DNA from 2 places in the Arthrobacter sp. 10T44 genome. Region 1 is predicted to be linked to the other one. Evidence: riboswitches for the same ligand, from Rfam matches in the RefSeq annotation. Region 1 holds a riboswitch; the other holds the start of a gene.
What was found. A riboswitch is a leader RNA that binds a small molecule or an ion and turns the genes downstream of it on or off. The one in region 1 is predicted to bind cyclic di-AMP.
Positions count from the first base shown of each region.

Region 2: another riboswitch for cyclic di-AMP. It lies ahead of AC1DBL_RS07055 (M23 family metallopeptidase); the one in region 1 lies ahead of AC1DBL_RS08250 (aggregation-promoting factor C-terminal-like domain-containing protein).

Region 1 covers NZ_JBFTGT010000004.1:75,611-90,047, forward strand. Annotated here, with positions in the region: gene AC1DBL_RS08215 (dodecin family protein) at 1-117, opposite strand, end outside; gene AC1DBL_RS08220 (winged helix-turn-helix domain-containing protein) at 439-1,305, opposite strand; gene AC1DBL_RS08225 (hypothetical protein) at 1,856-2,719, opposite strand; gene AC1DBL_RS08230 (response regulator transcription factor) at 2,964-3,704, shown strand; gene AC1DBL_RS08235 (HAMP domain-containing sensor histidine kinase) at 3,726-5,270, shown strand; gene AC1DBL_RS08240 (bifunctional glycosyltransferase family 2/GtrA family protein) at 5,383-6,792, shown strand; gene AC1DBL_RS08245 (glycosyltransferase family 39 protein) at 6,793-8,829, shown strand; cyclic di-AMP (ydaO/yuaA leader) riboswitch at 8,989-9,169, shown strand; gene AC1DBL_RS08250 (aggregation-promoting factor C-terminal-like domain-containing protein) at 9,168-9,905, shown strand; gene AC1DBL_RS08255 (VOC family protein) at 10,008-10,385, opposite strand; gene upp (uracil phosphoribosyltransferase) at 10,482-11,117, opposite strand; gene AC1DBL_RS08265 (phosphatase PAP2 family protein) at 11,142-11,957, opposite strand; gene AC1DBL_RS08270 (nucleoside deaminase) at 12,057-12,560, shown strand; gene AC1DBL_RS08275 (DNA glycosylase AlkZ-like family protein) at 12,620-13,861, opposite strand; gene AC1DBL_RS08280 (glycosyltransferase) at 13,942-14,437, opposite strand, start outside.
Region 2 covers NZ_JBFTGT010000003.1:102,088-116,524, reverse strand. Annotated here, with positions in the region: gene AC1DBL_RS07100 (hypothetical protein) at 1-226, shown strand, start outside; gene AC1DBL_RS07095 (hypothetical protein) at 288-1,013, shown strand; gene AC1DBL_RS07090 (alpha-mannosidase) at 1,232-4,255, opposite strand; gene fdhD (formate dehydrogenase accessory sulfurtransferase FdhD) at 4,361-5,245, opposite strand; gene AC1DBL_RS07080 (molybdopterin-binding protein) at 5,333-6,838, opposite strand; gene AC1DBL_RS07075 (DUF6457 domain-containing protein) at 6,835-7,122, opposite strand; gene mobA (molybdenum cofactor guanylyltransferase) at 7,106-7,816, opposite strand; gene AC1DBL_RS07065 (HNH endonuclease) at 7,907-8,407, opposite strand; gene AC1DBL_RS07060 (NlpC/P60 family protein) at 8,651-9,415, opposite strand; cyclic di-AMP (ydaO/yuaA leader) riboswitch at 9,679-9,837, opposite strand; gene AC1DBL_RS07055 (M23 family metallopeptidase) at 9,984-10,802, opposite strand; cyclic di-AMP (ydaO/yuaA leader) riboswitch at 10,807-11,026, opposite strand; gene AC1DBL_RS07050 (iron-dependent transcriptional repressor DtxR) at 11,169-11,861, opposite strand; gene serC (phosphoserine transaminase) at 12,177-13,307, shown strand; gene AC1DBL_RS07040 (MFS transporter) at 13,335-14,437, opposite strand, start outside.

The DNA of each region.
Region 1 (14,437 bases):
CCATGCCCCGGTGACATTCCGCAAGGTCTTGTTGGCCCGGTCGACGCCTTCCTTGATGGCGGCGTCAAACGAGGTTTTGGAGTTGGAGCTCAGGGTAGTAATGCGTGCAACGGACATGTTTCCTCCCAATAGTCGGATCGACGGGACCGAGACTACGCCGAAGCCCCCAAACGCAACAGAGTCCAAACCCCGCGGAGGCACATACTCCGTCGATCCGTGCTCCGGAATGTCAGTTCGTGTTGCGAGGGCGCTGCAGCGCAGCGGCGCATCCCGACAGCGCGGACGGCGGCGTTTTGCGTAGTGCCGCATCGCCGACCGAGGAACGAGGGAGGTGTCTAAGGCACGGCAAAATGCCGTCGGGCGCGCGTGACTATCGTGCCGCGAAAGCGGAAGCGCCCGCCCCAAAGGAGGGGCGGGCGCTTTGCGTGAAGCTAAGAGCTAGATGGAGTATTCCGGAGCGGCCCAGACTACGACTTCGGGGTGCTCGTAGAACCGGTAGCCCTGGCCGCGCACCGTCCGCACGGTGTTGGCCAGGCGGCCAAGCTTGGAGCGCAGCCGGCGGATGTGCACGTCGATGGTCCGCTCGTTGGGGACCTCTTCGGCATTGCGCCACAGGCCCTCAAGGAGTTCGTCGCGGCCCACGGTGCGGGTGCCGTTCTCCACGAGGTAGTTGAGCAGCTCGAATTCCTTGAACGTGAGGTTCAGCGATTCGCCGTCGAGCGCCACTTCGCGGCGGGCGAGGTCGATCAGCACGCCGGACGGGCGCGGGTCCTGGGGCTGCTGCAGCCGGGCGTTCTCGGCGCGCTGGCGGGCACCGGCGGTGGGATCGCCGAAGGTGGACCGGACGACGTCGAGCGCGGAACCCGGCGCGGACGCCGGGGCGACGGCGACGGCGGCATAGCTTTCGGCGCCGGCCACAAGCGATTGGGCGTAGGCGCGGATCTCCTGGGCCAGCTTGGCAATCGAGGTGCCGGCAGCGGCTGCAGTCTCCTCGTCAATACCCATGTAGAGCACGAAGCCGCGGGCCACGTTGTCGTTGGGCACGGGGCGGACCGGGCTGCCGTTGCCGGAGGCGATCACCGGGGTCGGTGCGGTGGCCGGGGCCGGCTCGGCGGCGGGGACGGCGCGGAGCTGGCCGTAGGAGCTGGGGTTGTAGCCCTGCGCGGCATAGCCGGGGGCGGGGAAGCTGTTGCCGGATCCGGCGGGGAAGCTCGGACGGCCGCCGAAGCCCTGGCGGAGGCCGTTCTGGCCGGCCTTGTTGGCGTTACGGACGGAGATGTGGACGTATCCGGATGCAACTGACATGGAATGCTTACCTCAATGTGAATGGCCGTCATCGCGGCTCGAATGCTAATTTCCCCGCAATGAGAACTGGGGAGGGGCGCCCGACGCTGGGCTGGGGGCGAATGCCTAGAAACGTTCTGGGGTGTAGAAGTTAGGCGTGCATTCGACAACAGGGCATCTCAGTACCAGCTGGTGCGCTGATCCAGGAAGCTGCGGCTGCAGGTGCTGTTGAGTTCTTGTTCACAATTGAAGTGTGCAACGTAACAATAAGAACTAGCAAGTAACAATGGACTCCAAAGTCCGCATCGTGAGACGAAAATGGCGATTGTAGTGTAAATCACAATTTTGATAAGCAGGCGAATCAATATGTGTTTTGCCGACCGAACGGCTCTTTGGCGCTCCTTGCCGAAGATTCTTCGCCATCCTGGCCCTCAGGCCGGAAAACGTTCACTGTAGGCATCAATGGCGGAATCCATTCGGAAGAGTTCCGCCGCCGCCAGTAGTCCACGGAGTGGGCACGCTGCCGGGCCGCGTGGCCCGGCAGTGTGCCCGGTGCGGAAGTTTGCGGAAGTCAGTTGGTCTGGCCGGTGGCGGTGGCCGCCACAATCTGGACCGACGAGGCCGTGTAACCGGATCCGTCCTTCGCGGCGACGACCCGCACGGTCCCGCCGGCGACAATGTCCGCAACGCTCATCTGGGAGCCTGTTCCGCCGGCCTGCTGGCGCCGCTGTTCCATGTTGCTCACCACCAGGTTGCTGCCGAGGGCATAGCTGCGGGCGAACCCGTCACTGCTCTTGACCGTGACGGAGGACGCGCTGACCTGGCTCACTGTTCCCAGCTGCTCGGCCATGGCGGTGTACTCGCTTCCGTTCAGCACGACGTATTCGGCGTGCACAGCTGCGGACAGCCCGCCGGCCAGGCCGCCCATGCCCGCTGCGAAGTCGTCGTGACCGCCCTGCCCGGACATTCCGCCTCCCGCGAACCCTCCTTGCGGGGCGTCCGGCATCCCCGGGACGGAGCCTTGGCTGGCGCTGCCGGGCCCGCCGGCTGCCCCGACCCCGGTCCCGCTGGCCTCCGCCGAACTTGAGCTGAGGGCATACACGCCGACGCCGGCGCCGGCTGCCAGCACAACAGCCGCGCCCGCGACGGCGAGTCCCCGCTTGAGGGTCCACGGCTTCCCCGCCGAGGTCTGCCGGGCTGCGGCCGACGGCGCACCCCAGCCCGGGGCGGCCGGCGCACCCCAGCCGGGGGCCCGACCGTCAGCGGGCTGTCCGGCTTCCGCCGGCGCGGCCGCCGGCGAGGCCGCCGGCTGCCCGGCGGCAGGCTGCGCGGCGGCATAGGGCGTGGTGACGGGCGCGGGCGCCGCCGGGGTGGGGGCGTCGGAGACGGGTTCGGGGATCGGGCGGGAACCGGATTCGGGCTGCTGACCGCTCATGGTGTTTCTCCTGTCGGGGTGCGGATTTGTGTCCACCCCAGCGTGGTAAGCGGTCCTGTGCCGGGGCTGTGCGGGCCAACAGCCGCGCCTGTGACCTTTCAGCGGGACCGGGCGTCCGGTCGGCAGCCGTACCGAACCAGGCCTCCCGCTCCCGGGGCGGCTTCCAGCTCGGTAGTCTGAGATTCACAGGTGCCGCACAGGGTCCCCAAAGCCGCGCCTCAACGGCAGATCGGAGAGTCGTCCCATGGCCACTTCGCACTCCATGACCAATAACCTGCCCCAGCTCACGCATCCGGACGGCTCGCCCATCCGCGCGCTGGTGGTGGACGATGAGCCCAGCCTGTCGGAGCTCATGAGCATGGGGCTCCGGATGGCTGGCTGGTCCGTGGCTGTGGCGGCGGATGGCCCCGGAGCGGTCAAGCTTGCCAAGGATTTCCGCCCCGACGTGCTCTTGCTGGACGTGATGCTCCCCGGGTTCGACGGCGTCGAACTGCTCAGCCGGATCCGCGCGTTCGCGCCGGAAGTTCCCGCGCTGTTCCTCACGGCCAAAGACGCCGTCCAGGACCGCATTACCGGGCTGGCGGCCGGCGGCGATGACTACGTCACGAAGCCCTTCAGTATGGAAGAGGTGCTGCTCCGGCTCCACCGACTGGTCCAGCGCTCCGGGGTGGCCGCCATGGACACCGCCGAACTCGTGGTGGGTGACCTGGTGCTCAACGTCGACACCCGGGACGTTACCCGGGCCGGTGAGGATATCCATCTGACCGCCACCCAGTTCGAGCTGCTGCGCTACCTCATGGAAAACCCCAAACGGGTCATCAGCAAGGCCCAGATCCTGGACCGGGTCTGGGACTACGATTTCGGCGGCCAGGCGAACATCGTGGAACTCTACATTTCCTACCTCCGCAAGAAGATCGACGCCAACCGCGCACCGATGATCCACACGGTGCGCGGCGCCGGCTACGTGCTGAAACCGGCGGACTGATCCGTGCCCGCTCTTTCCGGCGTGACACCCGTACCCGGGCGCGACTGGCGCAACCCGGCCACGTGGCATTTGCGTACCCGGCTGGTCCTCGTCGCCATGGCGCTGCTCGTGGCCATCTGCGGCGCCGTGGGAGTCTTCAGCTACGCCTCCATGGACGCTTTCCTCACCCGGCAGCTCGACACCCAGCTGGAGCAGGCATCCCACCGGTCGAGCGAGTTCGGCAGGCCCTCCCCGGACGATGCGGGAAGGCGCCCCGACCCGCTCGAAGCCCGGGGCCAGGGCATCGGGACGCTCAACGCCCGGCTGCTGGCCGGCACGGTGGCCAGCGCAGGCTTCCTGGCCGGGGACGCCACCAGAAAGAGCCTGTCCTCCGATGACAATGCCGTCCTCCTGGCCCTGACCCCGAACGGCGTGCCCGTGGACCGGACCCTCTCGGCCGGCGACTACCGGCTGACGGCTGTGCGCGCACCCTATGGCGACGTGATCGTCACCGGCCTCCCACTGGACGAAAAGCAGAACACGCTGGCCTCGCTCGTCTGGACCCTGGGGGTGGTATCGGCGGGCGGCCTCGTGCTGATCGGCCTCGCCGGCACCGCTCTCATCCGGCGGACCATGAAGCCGCTGGAACAGCTCTCCGAGGTGGCCACCAAGGTCTCGCGTTTGCCGCTGGACGCCGGCGAGGTGGCCCTGGGCGTGCGGGTCCCGGCGTCGGCTGCCCATCCGGGAACCGAGGTGGGCAGCGTGGGCTACGCGCTGAACCAGATGCTGGACAACGTCTCCAACGCCCTCGAGGCGCGGCAGGAGAGCGAGATGAGGGTGCGGCAGTTTGTCGCCGATGCCTCGCACGAGCTCCGCACCCCGCTCACCGCGATCCGCGGCTACACGGAGCTGATGCGGATGACCGAGCATTTCACGCCCGACGGCGAGAAGTCACTAGCCCGCGTCCAAAGCCAGTCCGAGCGGATGACCACCCTGGTGGAGGACCTGCTGCTGCTGGCACGGCTGGACGAGGGGCAGCCGCTCAAGGTCACCGACGTCGACCTCACCCAGCTGGCCGTCGAAACGGTGAGCGACGAGAAAGTCATGGCACCCGACCGCCTCTGGCAGCTGGAGCTCCCGGACGAACCCGTGGTGGTGCGCGGGGACGCGACCCAGCTTCACCAGGTCCTCGCCAACCTCCTGTCCAATGCCCGCAAACACACGGCCCCCGGGACGAAGGTGGTCACGGGCGTCACGCGTTCGGCTGACGGCAGCGCCGTGGTCACCGTGACGGACAACGGCAGCGGCATCGCTCCCGAATTCCTCGGCCGGGTCTTCGCCCGGTTCGCCCGGGCCGATGCCGCGCGCACCAACCCGGCCGCCGGTCCCGCGGCCCGTCCGGTGCGAAGCCGTGAGGGCACGTCGGCGGTCGCGACAGCGGCCGCGGCTTCCGAGGGCACCAGCGGCCTGGGCTTGTCGATTGTGCAGTCGATCGTGGAGGCGCACGGCGGGACCGTCGAGGTCACGTCCCGGCCGGGCCGGACAGAGTTCGCCGTCCGGCTGCCCGCGGCGCCTCCGCTGGCGTAGCGGGCCGCCGCTCTGGTCCGGACGCCGGCACGGCGGCGCCGGTCCTCACTTCCACAGCCCCCGCACAGCTTGACCCTAAAGCCCTCATATGGGGCGCCGGGAAAGTTGAGCCATGACGTTCACAGACCAGGCCCCAGGACCACAGCCCCACTCCACGGCGACGCCGCCCGGGCCGGGCCCGTTGACCCCGGCGTTCACCGGCCCCGGGAGCCTGCGTTCAGCCATCGACACCCGCACCACCACACCGGTCCTGGATATCACCATTCCGGTGTTCAACGAGGAACGTGACCTCGAAGCGTGCCTACGCCGGCTGCACGCCTACCTTGTCGGCTGCTTCCCGCATTCCTTTCGGATCACGGTGGCGGACAACGCCAGCACCGACGGAACACTCCAGACGGCGGAACGCGTCGCCCGTGAGCTCCGGGAGATCACCGTCGTCCACATGGCCGAAAAAGGCCGCGGGAATGCGCTGCGCAAGGTGTGGCTTGCCTCGCCGTCGCCGCTCCTGGCGTACATGGACGTGGACCTGTCCACCGACCTGGCGGCGCTCGGCCCCCTGCTGGCCCCGCTCATTTCGGGGCACTCGGACCTCGCGATCGGGACCCGGCTGACCCACAACTCGCGTGTGGTCCGCGGACCCAAACGGGAATTCATCTCGCGCAGCTACAACCTGCTGCTGCAGTCGTGCCTGGGCGCCCACTTCAGCGACGCCCAGTGCGGCTTCAAGGCCATCCGGGCGGACGTGGCCCGGCAGCTGCTCCCGCACACACTGGACAACGCCTGGTTCTTCGACACCGAGCTGCTGGTACTCGCCGAGAGGTGCGGCCTGCGCGTCCACGAAGTCCCGGTCGATTGGACCGACGACCCGGACTCCAGCGTGGACATCGTCCGGACGGCCATCGCGGACCTGCGCGGCATGGCCCGGCTGAGCCGGGACCTGCTCTCGGGCCGGATCCCGGTTCCCGAACTCCGCTCCGCCCTGGCCCGCGGACCGCTGCCGGCTTCGTCCCGGGCCCAGGAACAAAGCCCCGGCGGAAGCCTCTTCGGCCAGCTCGTGCGCTTCGGCAGCATCGGGGTGGCCTCGACCCTCGCGTACTTGCTGATCTTCGTGCTCTGCCGGGGAATCATGGACCCGCAGCTGGCCAACTTCCTCGCCTTGCTCACTACCGCGGTGGCCAACACCGCGGCGAACCGGCGCTTCACCTTCGGCATCCAAGGCAGCAGCCAGGCGGCCCGCCACCATTTCGAGGGGCTGCTGATATTCGGGATCGGGCTGGCCCTGACCTCCGGTGCGCTCGCCTTCGTCCACGGCACGTCCGGCGGAACCCCTGACCGCTGGCTGGAACTGGTCACAGTGACCGCCGCCAACCTGGCCGCCACCGCCATCAAATTCCTGCTGTTCCGGCACGTGGTCTTCCGCCGTCGGGGCGCCCCCATTCCTCCGGCCCCCGGCGCCGTTCCCTATGCTCCGGCGTCCGCCGCCAACGACTCAGCCCTCCCCCACACAGAAACGGCCAAGTAAATGACCGCAACCCTCGACCCCGCCACCGGCGGCCCGGCCGGCAGCACGCCCGCATCGGCGCCCGCACCCTCGACGACGGCGACCCGCCCGGCAGCTCCTCGACCGGCCGCCGCGCAGGACCGCCGGGCACGCCTGCTGTTCGGACCACAGCGGTGGTGGGTGCGGCCCTCGGCGGCCCTGCTGCTGGTCTTCACCGCAGTGATGTACCTGTGGAACCTGGAAGCCACCGGCTACGCCAACTCCTTCTACGCCGCAGCGATCCAGGCCGGCACCAAGGACTGGACCGCGCTGCTGTTCGGTTCCCTCGACGCGGGCAACGCCATCACGGTGGACAAGCCACCGGCCGCGCTCTGGATCCCGGCCCTCGCCGGGCGGATCTTCGGTTTCTCGGCACTGAGCATGCTCATTCCCCAGTCGCTCATGGGGGTGGCCGCCGTCGGACTTCTGTACCTGACCGTCAAACGCGTGTCCGGTTCCGCGGCGGGCCTGCTGGCCGGCGGTGCCCTGGCGCTGACCCCAGTGGCAGCCCTGATGTTCCGCTTCAACAACCCGGACGCCATGCTCACCCTGTGCCTGGTGCTGGCCGCCTACCTCACCACCCGCGCCATCGAAAAGGCCGGCTGGAAATGGCTCGCCGCAGCCGGCGCGGTAATCGGCCTGGCGTTCCTGACCAAGATGCTGCAGGGCTTCCTGATAGTGCCCGGACTGGCCTTGGCCTACCTGTGGGCGGCACCCACCACCCTCGGCCGCCGGCTCCTGCACCTCCTCGCCGCCGCGGCGGGGATCGCCGTCGTGGCCGGCAGCTACCTGGCGCTGTTCCAGCTCACTCCCGCCTCGGCCCGGCCGTACATGGCGGGGTCGGAGACCAACAGCTTCCTGGAACTCACCTTCGGCTACAACGGCCTGGGCCGGATCACCGGGTCCGGCGGCGGGATGCCCGGCGGAAATCCTTTCGGAAATGCCGGCGGCCCGGGCGGAAACGGCAACGTGGGCTTCGGCGGCGCGGCCGGGATCACCCGGATGTTCGGGACCAGTTTCGGCGGAGAAGTGTCCTGGCTGTTGCCGGCGGCCCTGGTCCTGCTGGTGGCAGGTTTGTGGTTCACCCGGCGAGAGGCCCGGACCTCCGCCACCCGTGCCGCGCTCCTGCTCTGGGGCGGCTGGCTGCTGATCACGGCAGGCATCCTCAGCTTCATGAGCGGCACCGTGCATCCGTACTATGCCGTGGCACTGGCCCCCGCCGTCGCGGCCCTGGTGGGCATCGGCTCGGCGGAACTGTGGCGCGGCCGGACCCACTGGCCCGCTCGGATGGTCCTGGCCGTGACGGTGTTGGCCGCCTCGGTCTGGTCCGCCGTGCTCCTGGGCCGCGACCCGGCATGGCTGCCCGGGCTCCGGGTGATCGCCGTCGTCCTGGGCGTGCTGGCCGCCGCGGCGCTGCTGCTCCGGGTGGACAGCCTGGCGGCGCTCCCGGCCCGGCTCCGCAAAGCCGCTGCGGCCGGCGTCATGGTCCTTTCACTGCTGGCCGGCGGGCTCGGGACCACCGCCTGGACGCTGGCGACGGCGGCCCAGGCGCATTCGGGGTCAATCCCCACCTCCGGGCCCACCGCGTCCGCGATGGGCGGCGGCTTCGGGGCGGCCGGCAGGCCGGACGGCGGGATCGCCGGTTCCAGCGGGGCGGCCGCCGGCGGGCCCGGCGGACCCGGCGCGGATACGGCGTCGGCTGAGCTGACAGCGTTGCTGAAGTCCTCCGGCGCCAAATGGTCCGGGATTGTCTCCGGCGCCACCCAGGCCGCCAGCCTGGAACTCGCCACCGGCACCAATGTGATCGCGCTGGGCGGCTGGAACGGCGGCGACCCGTACCCCACGCTCGAGCAGTTCCAAGCGATGGTGGGCCGCGGCGAGATCGGCTACTTCATCTCCGGCGGCATGGGCGGCCTGGGCGGGGGCCGCGGCGGCAACTCCGAGGTCGCCAGCTGGGTCGCGGCCAACTACCAGGCCCAGACCGTGGGGAACGCCACCGTGTACAAGCTGGCGAAGTAGGCTCCTCTCCCCGCTTGCCTCCGTCTCCGCCGCGCCGTTTCGACGGTTCCGTGCCCGCTCGATGCTTACCGGGGGCCAGCCGTTACCTAAATGTGACATCTGATTGAAAGTCCGGTACCGTTTTAGGGTGCGGCCATCGATCTGGCCGCGTGTCCGGGCTGACGCCAAACTCTGCCGCTACCCGGATTCCCATGGACCAGGCAGAGACGGGGAACCCAGAGTTCCCGGGCATTCTGCATCCATGCACCCTTGGGGTTAAGCCGCCACGTCGAGATTCCGTGCGGCCGGATTTCGCATCCGAACCCGACAGCTAACTCCGTAGGCGTTGAGAGGCGAACATGACTGAAATCAAGGCACCCACGCGCCCAGAAGGCGCTAAACGCACGTCCGACGCCGAGCGCGCGCGCCACCGCGCCGAGCCGGCGAAGCACACTTCGAGCCCGTCCCGGCCCCGTGCCCGGACCAATGGCAAGCGCGCCGCCGTCGTAGCCACCGCTTTCGCCGTCCTGCTGGGGGCAGGGGCCGCGGGCCAGGCCTCCGGCACTGCAGCGCATACGGCCGAAGCGTCGAAAGACACTGCCGCGTCCCTGCAGACCCTGGACTTCGAACGCGTCGGCAGCAACACGCCCACCTCGCCCGCCCCGATGAGCGTGGAGGCCCAGGCCTCCAAAATCAAGCCCGCCAAGGCCCCGGCGGCCAAGGCTCCGGCTGCCAAGGCGCCTGCTCCGGCTGCCAAGGCGCCTGCTCCCGCGAAGCCGGTCGCCATTGACGACCCCGCCGGTGCGCAGGCCTACGCCGCCTCTCAGCTGCCCGCCCACGGCTGGGCCCCGAGCGAGATGCAATGCCTGATGAAGTTGTGGACCAGGGAGTCCGACTGGAAGACCACGGCTACCAACGCCAGCAGCGGCGCTTACGGCGTGGTCCAATCGCTGCCCGCCGAAAAGATGGCCAGCGCCGGCGCCGATTACCGGACCAACTACCGGACCCAGATCAACTGGGGACTGGAGTACGTGCAGGACCGCTACGGTTCACCGTGCGGCGCCCTGAACTTCCACTACGCGAACAACTGGTACTAAGCGCGGCCGAGGCTGCATGCCATGAGTGAGGCCCCGGATCCTTGGATCCGGGGCCTCACGTGCGCCTGCCGCCGCGCCGCCTGCGGAATACGGGCCGCCGCGCTAGCCGTTCGGACGGTTGGGAATGTACTGCACCCCCCATTTGTTGCCGTCGGGATCGGCGAAGTAGACGAAATGCCCCCAGTCCTGGACATCGATGTCGCTGACGTCCACACCGTTGCCCTTGAGTTGCTGGTGCGCCGCCTGGATGTCGCTGACGACCAGCTGCAGGCCGGGGGCGGTGCCGGGCGGGGCGTCGTTGAGGCCCTCGCCAATCGCGATCGAGCACCCGGAACCCGGCGGGGTCAGCTGGACGAAACGGATGCCTGGCGTGGGCCGTTCGTCGTAGTCGGCGTTGAAGCCGACCTTGTTCACATAGAAGTCCTTGGCCCGGTCCACATCCGACACGGGGACAAACACGAGTTCAAGTTTCCAGTCCATGGGCACAGGCTAGTCCCGGACGCCTTACGCCGGAACCCTTGACCGCGGGGACGTTTCAACCGCCCTACCCGCGAGGGCAGCAGTGCATGCCGGCGGCTAGACCGCGATGCCGTACAGGCGGTCTCCGGCGTCGCCCAGCCCGGGCACAATGTACGACTTTTCGTTGAGCTTCTCGTCGATGGAGGCCAGCACGATGGTCACGTTGGCGTCCGAGAGCTCTTCTTCCAGCTTGGCCAGGCCCTCCGGGGCGGCCAGCAGGCAGATGCAGGTGACGTCCGACGCGCCGCGCTTGAAGAGGAACTTGATCGCCTCGCGCAGGGTGCCGCCGGTGGCGAGCATCGGGTCCAGGACGAAGATCTGCCGGTCTGTCAGGTTCTCCGGGAGGCGCTCGGCGTAGGTGATGATGTCCAGGGTCTCTTCGTCCCGGGCCATGCCCAGGAAGCCGACCTCGGCGGTGGGCACCAGCTTGGTCATGCCCTCCAGCATGCCGAGACCGGCGCGCAGGATCGGAACCACCAGCGGGGTGGGCTTGGTGAAAGCCGTGCCGACGGTGGTGCTGACCGGCGTCTCGATGGTCACCGGCTCGGTGCGGACGTCCCGGGTTGCCTCATAGGCCAGGAGCGTGACGAGCTCCTCGGTGAGCTGGCGGAAGACCGGGGACGGGGTGTTCTTGTCCCGCAGAACGGTGAGTTTATGGGCGACCAGCGGGTGGTCGACAACGAGAGTGCGCATGGGTCAAAACTACCACCCGGACCTTCAGGACCGTCCCGCGGGGTCCGGGGTATCGGCGTCGGCGGTCCGCTCCGCGGTGCTGCCCTTGCGGCCGCGGGCGGGGGCGCCGTCGCGCACGTGCGCATCGTTGTCGAACGTCGGCGCGGGGCCGGTGTGTTCCCGGTGCCGCAGCACATGGAACAGCCTGTGGGCCAGGATCACGATCCCCACCCAGCCCAGCCCCAGGGCCCAGCCGAAGATCACATCGGTCATCCAGTGATGGCCCAGGAAGACGCGGCTCATGCCCATCGCAAGGATGAAGATCGCACCCGCGGTGATCAAACCGACGCGGGCTATGGTGCGTCTGACCTGCAGGCAGGCGAGGTAGACCACCAGCCCGATTACCACGGTGGTGTTCAGCGTGTGGCCGCTGGGGAACGACGGCGACGTCTCGTAAGGCGGCACCGCGTCCGCGAAGTCGGGGCGGGCCCGGCCGATCAGTTTCTTGCCCACCGTCGTAGCGGTGATCGACACCGCGGCGGCTCCGCCGATCAGGATGAGCGGCCGCCAGGTCCGCGAGACCCAGATCAGCCATGCCGTCAGGATGCTGGCCAGGATCGGCATGCCGATTCCACCGCCAATATTGGTGAACCCGGTGACGAACGCGTCCAGGCCGGGACTGCGCAGCTGTTGCATGAACCCCAGCGTGGGCTTGTCGAGGCTTGCCAGGCCGGCGTCGTCCACAACGTTGTCGTAGACTTCCGCGCTCGTCAGCGCCAGGGCGACGACGACGACGCCGCCGATCAGCATGGTGATCCAGAGTGCGGCATAGGGCACCACCCACTTTCCCCAGCGCCGCATCAGCCAGCTCTCAGTCTTGGTGCTCAATGCCCTCTCCCGACTTCCCGGTGCACCCGCTTAAGTGCACAGCTTGCTTAGGGTCGAAACTATCATTGAGCCATGACTACCCCCGAGCCACGCCATGCGGAATGGATGGGCCTGGCCCTTGCCGAGGCGCGCCGGGCGCTGGCCACCGAGGACGTGCCGATCGGCGCCGTCGTGATCGGACCGGACGGCTCGGTGCTCGGCGCCGGGCGCAACGAGCGGGAGGCACTCGGGGACCCGACGGCGCACGCCGAGATGGTGGCGATCCGGGAGGCCGCGGCCCGGCTGCGCGAGCGGCGGGCGCTGGAGGGCGCGGCCGACGACGGCTGGCGGCTGGAAGACTGCACCCTGGTGGTGACGTTGGAGCCGTGCGCCATGTGCGCCGGCGCCGTGGTGCTGGCGCGGATTCCGCGGGTGGTCTTCGGCGCGTGGGACGAGAAGGCCGGGGCCGCCGGCTCCGTGTTCGACATTCTCCGCGAGCGCCGGTTGAACCATTGGGTGGAGGTGTACGCCGGGGTCCGGGAGCAGGAGTGCGGCGGGTTGCTGCGGGATTTCTTCGCCGGGCACCGCGGCGCCTGACGCTGCCGCTCCGGCGGCTGCCCCCAACAGCGAGCTGGCCCCCATAACGCGGCGGTGAGCTACCGCTCGGCGGTGGCCGTCGTGGACGCCCGCAGCGCGTCGATCCGCTTCTGCCGGGAGGCGGGCGAGTCCAGGCTGAAGGCGCGGAAATCGCCCAGGTCCTCCTTGATCCAGGCCTCCACCTCGGCGATCCGCCGGGTCACGGCCGGCGTGGGCGTGCCGAACACCCAGGCGGCGATCTTCTCCCGGCCCGGGTCGTACTGCCACAATCCGATGATCCTGCCGCGGTCGAAGATGGGGTGGTCCGGCAGGTCGGCCTGCAGCGCGAGCGGACCCAGCGCCTTCTTGTCCTGGTCCTCCGCGGCCAGCAGCTCCCCCGCGTTCCGGCGCAGCAGCACCAGCGAATCAGTTCCGGCGAGCAGCTGGATCTGTTCCTCGGCCGGTTCTTCGAAGGCGGCGAGTCGTTCGACGTCGTCGGGCAGCATCCAGAGCGGGTCTCCGCCGGCGGCGGCGGGGACCTCGACGGCGTCGACGGCGGCGAGCGCCGCCTTGCTCTGCGCGACCGTGAAGCCGGTGAACCACTGCGACTGTTTGAAGGTGGCTCCTCCGGTCCAGCCGAGGTAGCGCCGGATCAGCTCGGCGCGGACTTCATCGTCACTGAGCGTGCTCGGCGGCAGCCCCCAGGGCTCGTAGGCGTAGCGCTGCTGGTCCAGCCGGCCATTGGCGGGGACCCGGCGGATCCGCCCGTCCGCTTGCAGGATGCCCAGCGCCGTGGGCAGCGTGGTGGTGACGCCCTTTTTCTTGCCCTCCTCGCCGAGGTTGCGGACCGAATCGCCGAGTTCATCCTTGAGCTGCCGCGGGTCCAGCGGCACCCCGGCCTCGGCAAGGGCGTGCAGCACTTGCTCCTCAAGCAGGGCAATTTCGCCGCGGTCCACGCCGAGCCGGCCGACGACCTTGAAGCCGGCCTCGGCGGCGTCCCGTCCCAGCCGCAGCGCCCAGGCGAAGTCTTCCGCGCCCAGCACGTAGGTGCAGCCGCGCGCCGTCGGGAGTTCCAGGATCCGGTGCGCCAGGACGTCCCGGTCCACTTGAGAGCGCCGGATGCCGGCCCGGGCGAAGAGCGTGAGGTACGGGTTGGCCCCGCCAACGGACCGTGCCCAGCCGGCCCGGGCGAACACCTGTTCCGCAGTGCACCCCGCCAGCGAGCCGTCCAGGCCCTGCCGGTGCCACGACCAGGCGCGGAGCCGCTCGGGCGTGAGGCTTTCCGCGGGCGGCAGTTGCACGGTCGTGGGCTCGGTAGTCATGGGGTCATTCTCCACCCGCTTGGCCCAACTAGCTCGCAATAGTTGTCGTTATGAGCCCTCAAAACGACAACTAGCGCGGGTTAGTTAGGTGGGCCGGCCGCGGCCAGGACGGCCAGCACGGCCCGCGCCGTGGCGTCCCAGCCGGGAAGGTGCTCCCGTGCGGCCCGGGCGGCGGCCCGCCATTCGGCGCGGAGGGCCGGTTCGGTGAGCCAGCGGCGCAGCAGGGCTGCCAGCGGTGCCGGATCTTCGCCAAGTGCGACGGCGGCGCCGGGCAGGGCCGGCGCTGCCACTGCGGGAGTGCCTGCTGCTCCGGGAGTGCCGGCCGCGAGCGCCTCCACGGCGCCGGTTCCCTCCCGGACGATCACCGGCACGCCGCGGGCCAGGGATTCGGTGACCACCAGCCCATAGGTCTCGGCCCGGGAAATGAGCAGGCTGAGGTCAGCGGCCTCCCATTCGGCGGCCAGGTCGGCTCCGCGCAGCTCGCCGGGTAGCCGGACGCGGTCCGTCAGGCCGAGGCGCTCCGATTCCTGCCGGAGCAGGGCGGCGTAGGCGGGATCCGCGGTGTCCGAACCGGCA
Region 2 (14,437 bases), on a different contig from region 1:
CGCAGCACTGATTGCTGCGGCCCTGTTTCCGCTCTTTGCGCCAGGCTCATCCGGGGTCCAGGCGAAGATCAACTTCACCGCCGCGCTTGGCCTCAGCATTGGTCTGACCGTCATCTGGCTGGCGCGGGTCGCGGCAACCCGGCAGCGGCCGGAGAATGCGGCGGGAAAAGCCCCGCGACTCCAGGGGTCATCAACGAAGACTCCGGGTGAGATTGGACGCGACTAGGTGAGAGAGTTCAAGGGCCCGCGGCGCCGGGAGCCCAAGCCGGAGTGAGTAGGAGGTGGACATGCTTGAATGGGGAACGCTGATTATTTGCGGCCTGGTTCTGTTACTGCGTCTGCCGGATGCCCTGCGCGGTCGCAACAGGGCTGTGTTCGGGATCCTGTTCCTCGCCACCCTCTGCAGTCTGCTCAGCATCCCCGAGCCCTACGCGGCGATCGATGGTGCGCTGGGGAGCTTGAACCTCACCAACCTGGTTCTGCGCTTCATTGTGTTCGGAATGGTCTTCCTGGTCGGGCTGCGCCTGGCCGCGGGGCTGGGCGCAGCCCGCGCGAAGGAGCTGATCACCGGCCGCGCGGGACGCTGGGCGCTGGCAGCCGCGTGCCTGGCCGTCGGAGTGACGTTCTTCCTGATGGACACCCGGGGTTCTTCAGCCGGTCTTCAAGACATGACAGGCAGCGGGCGGAACGCCGTTCTCGCCCCGCTCTACGCGGCAGCCGGCCGCAGCTACCCCGCGTTTGTTTCGCTGCTCCTGCTCCCTTCCCTGCGGGCAGCCATCAAGGCAGCCCTGCCACGGCTGGTGCGGACCGGCGCCGCCTTGACCATGGTGGGAGCCGTGGCGGCCGTCGCGAGCGTGCCCGTGTCCTTCGCCCCGGAGTCATGGGATTTGCCCCGGCTGTTCGTGAACTACCTGGCGGTGCTGGGATACGTCCTGGGACTCCTCGCCTTCTGGTTCTCCGGGCAAAGCGGCCGCCCGCCTCGTAACACTCCGGCAACGTTTCCTCAGTCGTGAGCCAGGGGATTCACAAAATCATTAGACCGTGAGATAATCATGAATGTGTGAAAACGCCGGCCAGCATCCGTGAATGGGGATTCAGTCTTACGGAACCTGGCGGGGCGTCCAAGCGCCATTGGGGGGATGAGTGGTAGCGGTCCGCAAGGACCGCTCCCACTCAGCCTGTTTAACGGGAATCAAGCTCCGGCTGGCCGCTTGACCCGGGCAAAGAAGGCTCAGCGCTGGAATCTCAGAGTCAGCAATTGGAACGGCCGCAGGACCAGCTCCGCGGAACCGTCCTGAATCGTTACGCCCGGTGCGTCCGCGGGACGTTCCAGGAGGTCCACGGTCCGCACCCCCGTGGCGGCGAATTGGGCCAAGACCGTGCCGGCGGAGCGCTCCCCCAGTGACTCGTAAAGGCGGACGATCACGTCGCCGGAGCCGTCCTCCGCCAGTTTGACCGCCTCGATCACGAGGGCGGGATTGGAGACCGTGAACAGCGGCTCCGCGCCGCGGGCTCCCCTGACCACGCGCGGGGCGAGGTTGGTGCGGTACCCCTCCTCGACGGCGTCGGCGATGCTGGCGCCGGGCCGCACGGTGACCGTCAGTTCGTGCCGGCCGCGGTCCGCGTCCGGATCCGGAAACTTGGGTGCCCGCAACAGCGAAACCCGGACGGTGGTGGTGGTCCCGCCGTCGTCCGCGCGGATCTTGCGGGTGACGTCGTGACCGTAGCTGGCGGCGTTCGAGACCGCGACGCCGTACCCGGGCTCGGCCACGTGGATCCACCGGTGTGCGCAGATCTCGAACTTGGCGGCCTCCCACGAGGTGTTGAGGTGGGTGGGCCGGAACACATGGCCGAACTGCGTCTCCGAGGCCGAGCGATCGGCCCGGACGTCGAGGGCGAAGCCGAGCTTAAGCAGCTTCTCACGTTCCTGCCAGTCCACCGCGGTGGAGATCGCCAGCGACGGCGCACCCGATTCCAGCCGGATCCGCTGGGTCACGGCGGAGGTTCCGGCCAGCCGCTCCACCACGACGACGGCGGCCCCGCCGTCGCGTTCCAGCGTCACGGAGCGGGCCTCGGTCAGCGGGGTGACGTTGCGGCGGTAGAACGCGTCGATATCCCAGGCGTCCCATTCGTTTGGGGTGTCCCGGTGCAGTTCGAGGAGATTGCCGAACTCCCCCGGCGCGATTGCTTCACGGCCGCTGGCGTGGTCCCGCAGCGAGACCAGGAGTCCGTCTGCGTTCACCACCGCGCGGATGATCCCGTTGTCCAGCACGTGGCCGCCGTCGGCATCCGTGGACTGCACGGGTGCGGCCGCGTTGACGGGCGTGGCGGCGGCGAGCGCCGGGACACCGCGGCGGGGGTGCGGGGCCGCGTTGAGCAGGAACTCCTGCTCGCCCTCTCCCAACACGGCCACGGCGGCGGCGGCGGTGATCGCCTCCAGCTCGCGGGCGACGGCGTCGTAGTTCCGCTCCGCGTCCTGGTGCACCCAGGCGATCGAGCTGCCGGGAAGGATGTCATGGAACTGCTGCAGCAGCACCAGCCGCCAGAGCCGCTTGAGCTCCGCCGCCGGGTACGCGGCGCTGGCTCGGACCGCGGCGGTGGCGCACCAGAGTTCCGCCTCCCGGAGGAGGTGCTCGCTGCGTCGGTTGCCCCGTTTAGTGTTGGCCTGGCTGGTATACGTGCCGCGGTGGAGTTCCAGGTACATCTCGCCCACCCAGACCGGGAGGCCCTGGTATTCCTCCTCGGCGCCGGCGAAGAACTCCGCGGCCGAGCCCAGCCGCACCTTCGGCGAACCTTCCAGGTCCGCGTTGCGCTGCGCCGCCGCCAGCATCTCCCGGGTGGGTCCGCCGCCGCCGTCGCCGTAGCCGAACGGGAGCAGGGACATGGTGCCGCGGCCGTGGTCCCGGTAGTTGCGTTCGGCGTGTGCCAGCTCCCGGGCGCTGATTTCGGAGCTGTAGGTGTCCACGGGCGGGAAGTGCGTGAAGAGCCGGGTGCCATCGATCCCTTCCCAGTGGAAGGTGTGGTGCGGCATCCGGTTGACCTGGTTCCAGGAAATCTTCTGGGTCAGGAACCAGCGGCTGCCGGCGGCCTTGACGATCTGCGGCAGCGCGGCGGAGTAGCCGAAGGTGTCCGGCAGCCACGCTTCCTGGCATTCGACGCCGAACTCGGCCAGGAAGAAGCTCTTGCCCTCCAGGAACTGGCGCGCCATGGCTTCGCCTCCCGGCATGTTGCTGTCCGATTCGACCCACATGCCCCCCACCGGGACGAACTGGCCGGTTTTGACCTTTTCCCGGATGCGCCCGAACAGCTCCGGGTAGTACTCCTTGATCCAGGCCAGCTGCTGCGCCGACGAGCAGGAAAAGACGAAGCTAGGGTCCTCGTCCATCAGCGCCACGACGTTGGAGAAGGTCCGCGCACACTTCCGGATGGTTTCCCGGACCGGCCACAGCCAGGCAGAGTCGATGTGAGCGTGGCCGGTGGCGACGAGTTGGTGGGCCGAGGCGTAGGCCGGCCGGGCGAGGACTTCGGCGAGCGCGGCACGGCCGTCGGCAGCGGTGCCGGGGACATCGTCCGGGTCCATGACGTCCAGCATCCGTTCCAGCGCACGGAGGATCTCGTGCCGTCGGGGCAGCTCCATGGGGAGTTCGTGCATCAGCCCGCTAAGCGTGGCAATGTCCTGGTGCAGTTCCCAGACGGCCTGGTTGAGCTCGGCGATGACGATCGGACCCAGCCGGTACTGCGGCTCGGTGCCGGCGGTCGCCTTATCGCCGTAAGGGGTAGCTGCGAAGGTCCAGCCCTGCGAGAGGTCGGGGTTCGCAGCGGCTTCGACGTAGAAGTCCACGGACATGCCGCTGCCCAGCAGCTTGAGGGGGATGTACTGGTTCCGCGGGGAGATCGCCTTGATTACCGATCCGTCGGCCCGCCAGGCCGTACCCTCGCACTGGAACCCGGGCAGGTCACCGCTGAAGCCGAGGTCCACCAGGATTTCGACGGCGGTGTCCGCGCGGCTGCCCCAGGAGTCGGGGACCTCGCCCTGGAGGCGCAGCCACTTGGTGCTCCATGGCTGTCCCCACGCCGCCCCTTGATCCTGCGGGACGAACGTCTGCCGCAGCGCATCCTGTACCGGGACCGGTTCCCCCGCAACGTCCCAGCTGCTTAGCGTGAGCGGGACCCGGCGCGGGTACACGGCGGGGATGATGCGTTCGCGCAGAAAGCGGTCCAGCCGGACTTCCGTGAGACGGCGGTCGTCGTGCAATGTGATCCTCTTCGCGCTGGTGCCGGTGTTGCCAAGTCGTGGTCGACCCCTGTGTCCAGTCGATGGATAAAATCTACGTCGGCCGCCTCGGTTAAGCCAACGTTGTTAAGCGGGGGCGCCGCTGGCCGATGACTGCCGCATGGACACGCGTTCGTGGCCGGCGTAGACGTTCAAGGTGGTGCCACGGCTGAACCCGGCCAAGGTCATCCCGCTGTCCTCGGCGAGTTCGACGGCCAGGCTGGAGGGCGCGCTGACGGCGGCCAGCACCGGGATCCCGGCCAGCGAGGCTTTCTGCACCAGTTCGAAGGATGCCCGGCCGGAAACCTGGAGCACGGTCCCGCTCAACGGCAGCAGGCCTTCGCGCAGCGCCCAGCCCACCACCTTGTCCACTGCGTTGTGCCGGCCCACATCCTCGCGCAGGCAGAGCAGCTCGGCCGAGCCGTCGTCGGCAATCCGGAAGAGTCCCGCCGCATGCACGCCGCCGGTGACGTCGAAAACGGCCTGGGCCTTCCTCAGCCGGTCCGGCAGCGAGGCGAGGGTCTCCACCGGCACGGTCAGCGGGTCCGCTGCCGGGCTGAAGTGCGAGGACTTGCGCACGGCGTCGATCGAGTCGGTGCCGCAGATCCCGCAGGAGCTGGAGGTGAAGAAGTTTCGCCCCGTGTCCGGCCGGACGACGTCGGGGCGCAGCTGCGCTTCGACGACGTTGAAGGTCTGAACGCCGTCCTCGTCCTCGCCGGCGCAGAAACGCAGCGAGACGAGTTGATCCGGCGTCCAGATGACGCCCTCCGAGACCAGGAACCCGGCAACAAGGTCGAAGTCGTTGCCCGGGGTCCGCATCGTGACGGAAAAGGACAGATTGCCCAGCCGGATCTCAAGCGGCTCCTCGACCGCCAACACGTCTTCCCGGTGCCGGACCGGGAACTCGAGCGCCTGCGGCGAGCCGTCCAGGACAAATTTGTGCACCTTGCGGCGCTGTGTCACGCGGCCCATCGGATACTCCTCATCAGCGTTAAGTATGGGTTCGGCCGCCAGCTGCGGCGGCTCGCCCCTGAATCCATCATGAACTCTGTCCGGGCGTCAGCCAAGCAGACCGCTCCAGTCAACCGGACCCTCCGGTGCCGGCTTCCTGGCGGTGCGCTTGGTGGCCGGTTTGGCGGCAGCCTTCGCGGGGGCGGGCTCCGGAAGCGCGGCTCCCCACGGGAGGGCAAACGCCGGGACCGGCTCCCCCAGCTGGACGCCGTGCGGCGGGACCACCAGGATGCCGTCGGCCGCCGCCAGTCCCCGCATCATGCCCGGGCCGGTGTGCTGCGCCGGCGATGCCATCCCGTACAGCATACGGAACGGCATCAGCCTGGTCCGGCCGGGGTCGGGCTCGATCATGGTCCCGCACGGCACCTCCGTCACCGGCGGCGGCGTCCCGTGGCCCAGCGCGGCCAGCAGCGGGGCGCCAATCGTGGACAGCGCCATCATGGCGGCGAGCGGGTTCCCGGGGAGCCCGATGACGAAGCGCCCGTCCGGCAGTTCGGCCAGCACCGCGGGATGGCCCGGGCGCATGGCGATGCCATCAATCAGCAGCCTGCCGCCCAATTCCGCAACCGTGCGCCTGAGATGGTCAGTGCCGGAGCGGCCGGTGCCGCCTGTGGTGATCACGACGTCGGCCGGGAGTGTCTCGCCGGCCGGCTCCGCGCCGCCCACCGGATCGTGAGCTGCGCCGGTGTCTTCGGTGTCTTCGAGCGCGGCGAGCCAATCGGCGTCGCTGTCCCCGATCTTGACCTCGCCCGCGCAGATTCCGCCGAGCATTTCCACGACGGCGCCGAGCTGCGGCCCGAACGTGTCCCGCACCTCCCCCGGCGCTGGGACGCCGGTGCTGACGACTTCGGCGCCGGTGAGCACCAGCCGCACCATCGCCTTGCCGAGGACCGGCAGGGCGTCGTGACCGGCGAGGGCGGCCAGGGCCAGGTGCGCGGGGTTGAGCACGGCGCCGGCCTTGATCAGCACCTCTCCGGCGGCGGCTTCCTCCGCGGCCTTGCGGATGTGTTCGCCGTTGCGGGGTTCCCCGGGCTTGGCGCCACCGCCCAGTTTCAGGACCGGCAGCCCGTCCTCGTCCGGGGCGATGACGCCGCTCTCGCTGCGGAGCACGGCTTTCGCACCCGGCGGGATCAGTCCTCCGGTGTTGATCGGGCTCGCCTGGTGCGGGGCCAGCCGCTGGCCCGGCTCGGCCAGGATCCACGGGCCGCTGCCGTTGACCGCCCAGCCGTCCATCGCGGAGGAGGCGTAGTGGGGCATGTCATGCAGTGCTGTCAGGTCCTCGGCCAGCGTCCGGCCCAAGGCGTGCCGGAGCGGAATGGGCGAGGACGGGATGGGCACGGCGCAGTCGAAGGCCAGTTGCCGGGCTTCCTGCCAGCTGTGGGCGACATGCCGGTGCGGCGCCTCCGCGACGGCGGCGGCGCCGTCGTCGGCGTCATCGTCGTCGTGGGCGTTATTGTCGACGGAGGCGTCGGCATCCGGTGGCGCGGCGGACGGTTCGGACACGGAATCGTCGTCCTCGACGCCGCTGCTGCCGTCAGGGGGCTCCGGGGTCATGCCCCGGAAGCCTCGGCGGCGGCGTACTCCTTGGCGAGCTTCCGGGCCACGCCCATGGCGGCCTGCATTGACACGCTGTCCGGCGCCTGGCCGGATCCGGACGCCAGGCCGGCGGCGAAGCCGGCGATGAAGGTGGTCAGCGGCGCGGCCGGCCGGACGACGGAGTGGGCGGCCACACCGGCCAGCCCCAGCACTTCGTTGATGTCGATCTCGACATCTTCGAGCTCAAGGGCCTGGAGCAGCGCACGGCACCAGTCTTCAAGCGTTTCATCCTGGCTCTTCACCGTTTGCCTCCAAAGTTGAGTTGGGCCCCAGCGCCCCGGACTGGCCCGGACCGGGCGTGGACACCCCCATGGCGGAGGCGTCGTCCCAAGTGTCCACATCATCGGTGGAACCCGACGGAACCGGAACCTGCCGCAGCTCAAGACTAGCAAGGAGGGAGAACACTGAGCCCCCCTCGAGGGCGTTCCGCCGCGCCGCGTCGGCGACGGCGCGTTCTAGCGCGGCCGTGCCATAAAGTCCCACGAGGGGTTGCAGGCGGCCGTCCGCCGAAACGGCCACGAACCCGTCGACGGGGCCGGCCGCGGCGTCACCCGGGGCATTGGCGAGGACATCAGCCAGTGCGTCGAGCAAGGCGCGGACGGCGTCGGCCACGCGGGGCATGTCGCAGGCCAGCACGAGGGTCAGCGAGGCCGCGCCGGCTGCGGCGGGCTCGCCGCGCCCAACGGCGGCCAGGGCGGAAAGGCCGGCGGCAATCGCGGCGGCGGGTCCGCCAAACGGCGGGTCCTCGCGACAGCCGAGCACATCTGGTGGGAGGTCGCCGGGGTCGGGGCCGACGACGACGGTCCGGCGGGCGCCCCGGGCAGCCTGCAGTGACCGACTTAGCAGGGTGCCGCCGTCGACCGTCAGCCGGGCCTTGGGTACGCCGCCAAGCCTGGCGGACCGGCCCCCGGCGAGTACAACAGCGTCAAATTCCACCAGCCCAGCCTAGCCGCATCGGCCTCACCGCGGCCGGGTCAGCCCGCGACGCCGGTGCGCCTGCTCAGTGCGCCTGCCCGGTGCGCCTGCCTAGTGCGCCTTTTCGGGGAGCAGGAACGGATCCCAGGCGGGCGTCGGCTTCTCCAGTTCCTTGATCTGCCAGATCGTGCCCTTCGGCGGCCCGGGAACGAAGCCCAGCTTCCAGCCCATTTCGGCGGGCGTGTGGTCTCCCTTGGCGTTGTTGCAGCGCAGGCAGGCCGCCACCAGGTTCTCCCAGGAATCCGCCCCGCCCCGCGACTTGGGGTGGACATGGTCGATGGTGTGGGCAGCCTTGCCGCAGTAGGCGCAACGGTGGTTGTCCCTGCGGAGCACTCCCCTGCGGCTCACGGCCGTCAGGGTGTTGTAGCGCGGCCTGATGTACCGGTTAAGCAGGATCACCGTCGGTCGGCCGAGGATATCCTGCGGACCCACCACGGGGTCATCCCCCTCGGCCACCACGCTGGCCTTCCCGGTCAGTACAAGCACCAGCGCCCGGCGGAAGGTGACTACCGCCAGCGGTTCATATCCAGCATTCAGAACGAGAGTGCGCATCCGCATACCTCTTCACGGCCGCACCCGCCAGGGGCACGAGGGCCGGCTGCCCTGTGCATGGTCGGGCTATGGATCGACACCACAAGAGTAAACACCGAAGGCCCGGATTGCCGAATTTTTCTTTGCCGGGCTTCCCGGCCGCGCGTCGGCGGGCGGGCGCGAGCGAGCCGCAAACTGCAAAGGACCCCTGCCGCGAGGGCAGGGGTCCTTCACAAAGCTTCAGGCGTTAGACGCGCCTAAGTCCTAGCCGCCGACGCGGATGAAGACCGGGCCGGAGCCCACGTTGACGCTGTACAGCGCGGTGGTGCCGCCGTTCCAGCCGCCATGGACGGCCATGCCGTTGCCGACGTAAACGGCGATGTGGGCCATGCCCATGCCGCCGTTCTGGTAGTAGGCGAGGTCGCCCGGCTGGGCCTCGGCGGCGCTCACGGTGCGGCCCAGGGACAGGTAACCCGCCGGCCAGCCGTGGTAGTGGACGCCCACTGCGGCCAACGCGTTGGTGGCCAGCATGGTGCAATCCTGGGAGACACCGATCTGTGCGTAGGCAGCAGCGGCGATCGAAGCGCCCATGCCGCTGACGGCGGCCGGAGCCTTGGTGGCCAGCGATGCGGTGACCGCGGTGCCGGTACCAGTTCCGGTACCGGTGACGGCGGTGTCCGCTTCCTGGACGTTGACGACGGGCTTGGCCGCCTCGACAACGGGAGCCGGCGCGGTGGTGACAGCAGGCTTCTCGTAGGAGATCGCGATGCTGGAGGCCGCGGAGATCGTGGCCGGTGCGTTGGACTGTACTTCCATGGCCGAAGCGGAAGTCGATTCACGCTGAACGTTGGTCTCGGCAGCGTTGGCTGCGATACCGCTGGTCAGGACCAGGCCGGAGGCTGCAGCGATAACCGCGGCCTGGCGACCCATACCACCGGCGTTGTCGCCGACGGCCTTAGCAATGACAGCCAGCGAGTTGGTCTTGGTGACCTCCGCGCGGTGGCGTGCAATGGTTGCACGAGTAGTCATTCAGTTCTCTCTTTCGTGATCCTTGGGTCCGCGCTGCTTGCAGGCGGGACTGAGGACGCTCCGGCATCTTGGGGGTACGCCGGATCGCCCCGAAACGGGTTTCTTAGCGAAGGGTGTACTGCGAAGACGCGCCAAAAGCGGGAACTGCGTTGTGTGATCCAGTCCGGGCGCCGGCAAGGGCGGCACGGAGCATGGAATTCAGCGGGCTCAACTGAGCCTCGCCAGCGCGAGAACGCGCAGCATTGTGGCGTGAAGACACGAAAGTAGCCTCTCCCAATGCCTACGAGGTGAGCTGTCGGATTCGGATGGGAGTCACCCGGCCGCGCTGCTTCCTGGGAAGCTTTGCGACTTAACCCCAAGGTCTTCTTGCGAAGACCAAAATTGGTTCCCCCGCCCCTGCCAGACGATGTCATGCGAACGGACCTTGAGCGGTGGCAGAGTTAGGCAATCCACTCAAGAGCGCCAACTTCGGAGAAGTTGGCGTGCTTCATACGGTACAGCAGTTGGGACTCAATGTCACATTCAGATCACGGCGTGTCACAGAAATGCGAGTGGTCCCTCGGCTTGGCTAAAGCCAGCCGAGCGGGTCAACAACTTCCCCGTTGACCATCACCTCGAAGTGGAGGTGGCAGCCGGTGGAGGCGCCGGTGGTCCCGCTCATCGCCACCACATCGCCACGTGAGACCTGCTGGCCCACGTGGACGTCGGAGGACGACAAGTGGTTGTACGTGGTCTCCAGGCCGTTGCCATGGTCGATCACGACCCGGTTGCCGCCCCCGTAGGGGTGCCAGCCGGAAAAGGTTACGGTGCCGCTCGCGGCGGCATGTACAGGAGTGCCGCACTGGGCCGCGTAGTCCTGGCCCCGGTGGAATTCCCCGACGGCTCCCGTGATGGGACTGACCCGGTAGCCGAACGGCGAGGCCGTGACCATGGAATCCAGCGGCGCCCCGAGGCTGCCCGCGGAGGCTGCCCGGGTGATGCTGCCGACGGACTGCGCGCTCAGCAACTGCTTGAGCTTGCTGTCCGGGTCACCCTTGGTGGTGACGGCCGTGCGGTTGAAGTTGATTTCGGCGGCCGGGGCCTTGACCTCGGGCTGGGCCGCCGCGGAAACCGAACCGGACCTGGCCGCATCGGTGGCCATCACGGGGCCGGTGGCCGGAACTGTAACGGTGAGGACCAAACCCGTGGCGGCCAGGGCAATGCCTGCCTTCTGCCCCACGCCGCTGACAGCGGCGAAGTCTGTTACCTGACGGAACGCGCTGCGCCGGCCGCGGCGCGCTTCGCGGTGCGCGTCACGCGGGCGCTCGTCGAGGACGACGGCGGCCGGGCGTGGCTCCGGAGCGGGACCGGTCGCACGACGGCGGCCCCTGACGGTCTGGGTGGTCAAGAACGGTTCCTCTCTGGATAGCCTGCGAAGTTAGCTGTCGGATTCGGGTCAGAGAGATCAAAGACCCGGTCCGCCGGTGCAAGCATCCAGACGCAGGGGCATCCACGGAGGTCCCAGTTTGAATTGCTTGCCGCTAGCGGACTTCACCCCAAGGCTGTTGAATCAACAGCCGGTTGTGGTTCCCCCGCCTCTGCCAGAAGGTGAATCGCCGGCTGATCCGCTGGCAGAGCTCGGCTCCGGATCAGATAACGCTTTAGTATCAGTGCTAGTCATCAACTATAGGGGATTAAGGCAGGCGGTAATAATTCCGTTATCTCGCCTGTGCACAACTTACCTGCTGTCCGGCGGAAGGATTTTGACGCCGGGTTACCCGAGCGTAACGAACACATGGGCGGCGACCTCGGGAGGCAGCTCGAGGGCGCCTTCAATGTCGGGGACCCGGACCGAGATGTACTCCCCCACCCGCTCCAGCGAGACCCTGGCGCCCGGACGGATTCCGCCCTCGTCCAGCTGGACCAGCAGCTCCGGCTCGACCTGGATCGGCTCGGCCAGCCGGCTCACGGTGATCCGCGAGTCGGCGCCGTAGCCGGCCATGGCGTCAAGCAGGTTGACCACGGCGCCGCGGTCCGGCGTCGGAAGCCCGCCCAGTTCGGCGAGTCCGGGAATCGGGTTCCCGTAGGGGGACACGGTCGGGTGGTCCAGCATTTCGAAAATGCGGCGCTCGACCCGTTCGCTCATCACGTGCTCCCAGCGGCACGCTTCCTCATGGACGTAGGCCCAGTCCAGCCCGATCACGTCGGCAAGCAGCCGTTCGGCCAGGCGGTGCTTGCGCATGACCTCGATGGCGCGCTTCCGGCCCGTTTCGGTCAGTTCAAGGTGCCGGTCGCCGGAGACAACCACGAGGCCGTCGCGCTCCATGCGGCCGACGGTCTGGGAAACGGTGGGGCCGGAGTGACGGAGCCGCTCGGCGATGCGGGCGCGGAGGGCGATGATGTTCTCTTCTTCAAGTTCCAGGATGGTCCGGAGATACATCTCGGTGGTATCGATCAGATCCGTCATTCAGCTCAGCTCCTCGAGCGCCGTCCTTGCGTCATTCCCACCGTACAGCGTGCGGGTTGCGCCCTGGCGAGATCCGCCGTACGTCACCGCACAGCCTAGCCTATTTTGAATTAGTCCGGATAATCTGTGGGCTGCCGCGCGGACCTGTGGACTACGCCCCGCCCGGCGCCGCGCCGCCGTCTCAATGACCGGACTATGACGGGCTTTATTCCCACCCGCGTGGGGCCGTCGGGCAGAATAAATAGCGGGTCCCGGTCACGCCCGGCAGAGCCCGTCCAAGCCACGCCACACACCCAGCCGAAAATTGGAGCCCCTGTGAGCGACACCAGCATCACCATCCCCGCGAACCTCCTGCCCAAGGACGGCCGGTTTGGCGCCGGCCCGTCGAAGGTCCGGCCGGAGCAGATGGAGGCCCTGTCTGCTGCGTCGGCGACGCTGCTGGGGACCTCGCACCGCCAGGCCCCGGTCAAGAACCTCGTGGGATCGGTCCGGAGCGGACTGAGCGACTTCTTCCGCGCCCCGGAGGGCTACGAGGTCATCCTCGGCGTCGGCGGGTCCACGGCGTTCTGGGACATTGCCAGCTTCGGCCTCGTGGAAAACAAGGCGCAGCACCTGTCTTTCGGCGAATTCGGCTCGAAGTTCGCCGCGGCCACCAACAAGGCACCGTTCCTGGCCGAGTCCTCGATCATCAAATCCGAACCCGGCACCCGACCCGAGGCGCGGGCCGAGGCCGGCGTCGATGCCTACGCGTGGCCGCAGAATGAGACCTCCACCGGTGTCGCAGCGCCGGTCAAGCGCGTGGCCGGCGCCGATGCAGGCTCCCTCGTGCTGGTGGATGCCACCTCCGCGGCCGGCGGCCTGGACGTGGACGTCGCCGAGGCCGACGTCTACTACTTTGCCCCGCAGAAGAACTTCGCCTCCGACGGCGGCCTCTGGCTTGGACTGTTCTCCCCGGCGGCGTTGGAGCGCGCGGCCCGGATCAAGGCCGGCGGCCGCTGGATTCCGGACTTCCTGGACCTCCAGACCGCGATCGACAACTCGCGGCTGAACCAGACCTACAACACTCCGGCGCTGGCCACCCTCGTGACCCTGGACGCGCAGGTGCAGTGGCTCAACGCCAACGGCGGCCTCGACTTCGCCGCCGCCCGCACCGCCGACTCGGCCGGACGCATCTACGGCTGGGCCGAGGCCTCCGCCTACGCCACGCCGTTCGTAGCCAGGGCCGAGGACCGGTCCAACGTGATTGCCACCATCGACTTCGACGACTCGATCGACGCCTCCGCCATCGCCAAGGTCCTGCGCGCCAACGGGATCGTGGATACCGAGCCGTACCGCAAGCTGGGACGGAACCAGCTGCGCATCGCCACCTTCGTGGCGATCGAACCCGACGACGTCTCCGCACTGCTCGAGTGCATCGACTTCGTCGTCGGCGAGCTCAAGAAGTAGCCACCGCGCCGTCCCTTCCGGGACGCTTCAGCGGTCGACGGCGTCGTCCGGGTCTTCCTCCCGGGCGGCGCCGCTGGTCGCCGAGCCGCCGGTCACAGAGCTGCCGGGGACGACCCGGAAATACCGCAGGCCCCGTGCACGCCGGTTGAAGGCGATCCGCAGCTGCTTGGCGCGGACAATCCAGAGTATGCCGATCAGTGCCGCGATCAGCCCGGAGGCCGCCGCCACCCCCATGGACCAGCGCGCGCCGGCGACGTTCGCCACCCAGCCGACCAGCGGTGCGCCGATCGGAGTGCCGCCCATGAAGATCGCCATATACAAGGCCATCACGCGGCCGCGCATCACCGGGTCCGTGGTGGTCTGGACGTAACCGTTGGCGCTGGTCGTCATGGTGATCGCGAACAGGCCGACCGGCACCAGCGCGACGCCGAACCAGAAGTAGTCCGGCGCCAGCGCGGCGAGGCCGGAGGTCAGGCCGAAGGCGCCGGCCGCGCCGAAGATCACGCGCATCCGCGGCCGGCCCCGCCCGGCCGAGAGCAGCGCTCCGGCGACCGAACCGATCGCCATGATCGAGTTCATCAGGCCGAAGGCGCCGGCATCGAGGCCGAATTCGGTGCCGACCATGGCAGCGATAAAGAGGACGAAGTTCAGCCCCAGGGTTCCCACGATGAACACCGCCACCAGCACCACCACAATGTCCGGCCGGAAACGCACGTAGCGCAGGCCCTCGCGGATCCGGCCCTTCCCGGCCGGCGCGCGGGGCAGCTGGCGCAGCGAGGCGGCGGGGATTTTGGCCAGGCTCAGGAGCAGCGCCAGGAACGTGACGGTGTTGACCAGGAAGACCCAGCCGGGCCCGATGGCCACGGTGAGCAGGCCGGCGACGGCCGGGCCGATCATCCGGGCCACGTTGAACGAGGCGCTGTTGAGGGCCACGGCGTTGGGCAGGTAGTCGTCGCGCACCAGTTCGGAGACAAAGGTCTGGCGCACCGGGGCGTCCAGGGCGGAGACCACGCCCAGCAGCAGGGCGAATATGTAGACGTGCCAGAGCTGCGCGGCCCCGGACAGCACCAGGGCACCGAGCGCTGCGCTCAACACGGCCATGGAGGACTGTGTCAGGACCAGCAGCTGCT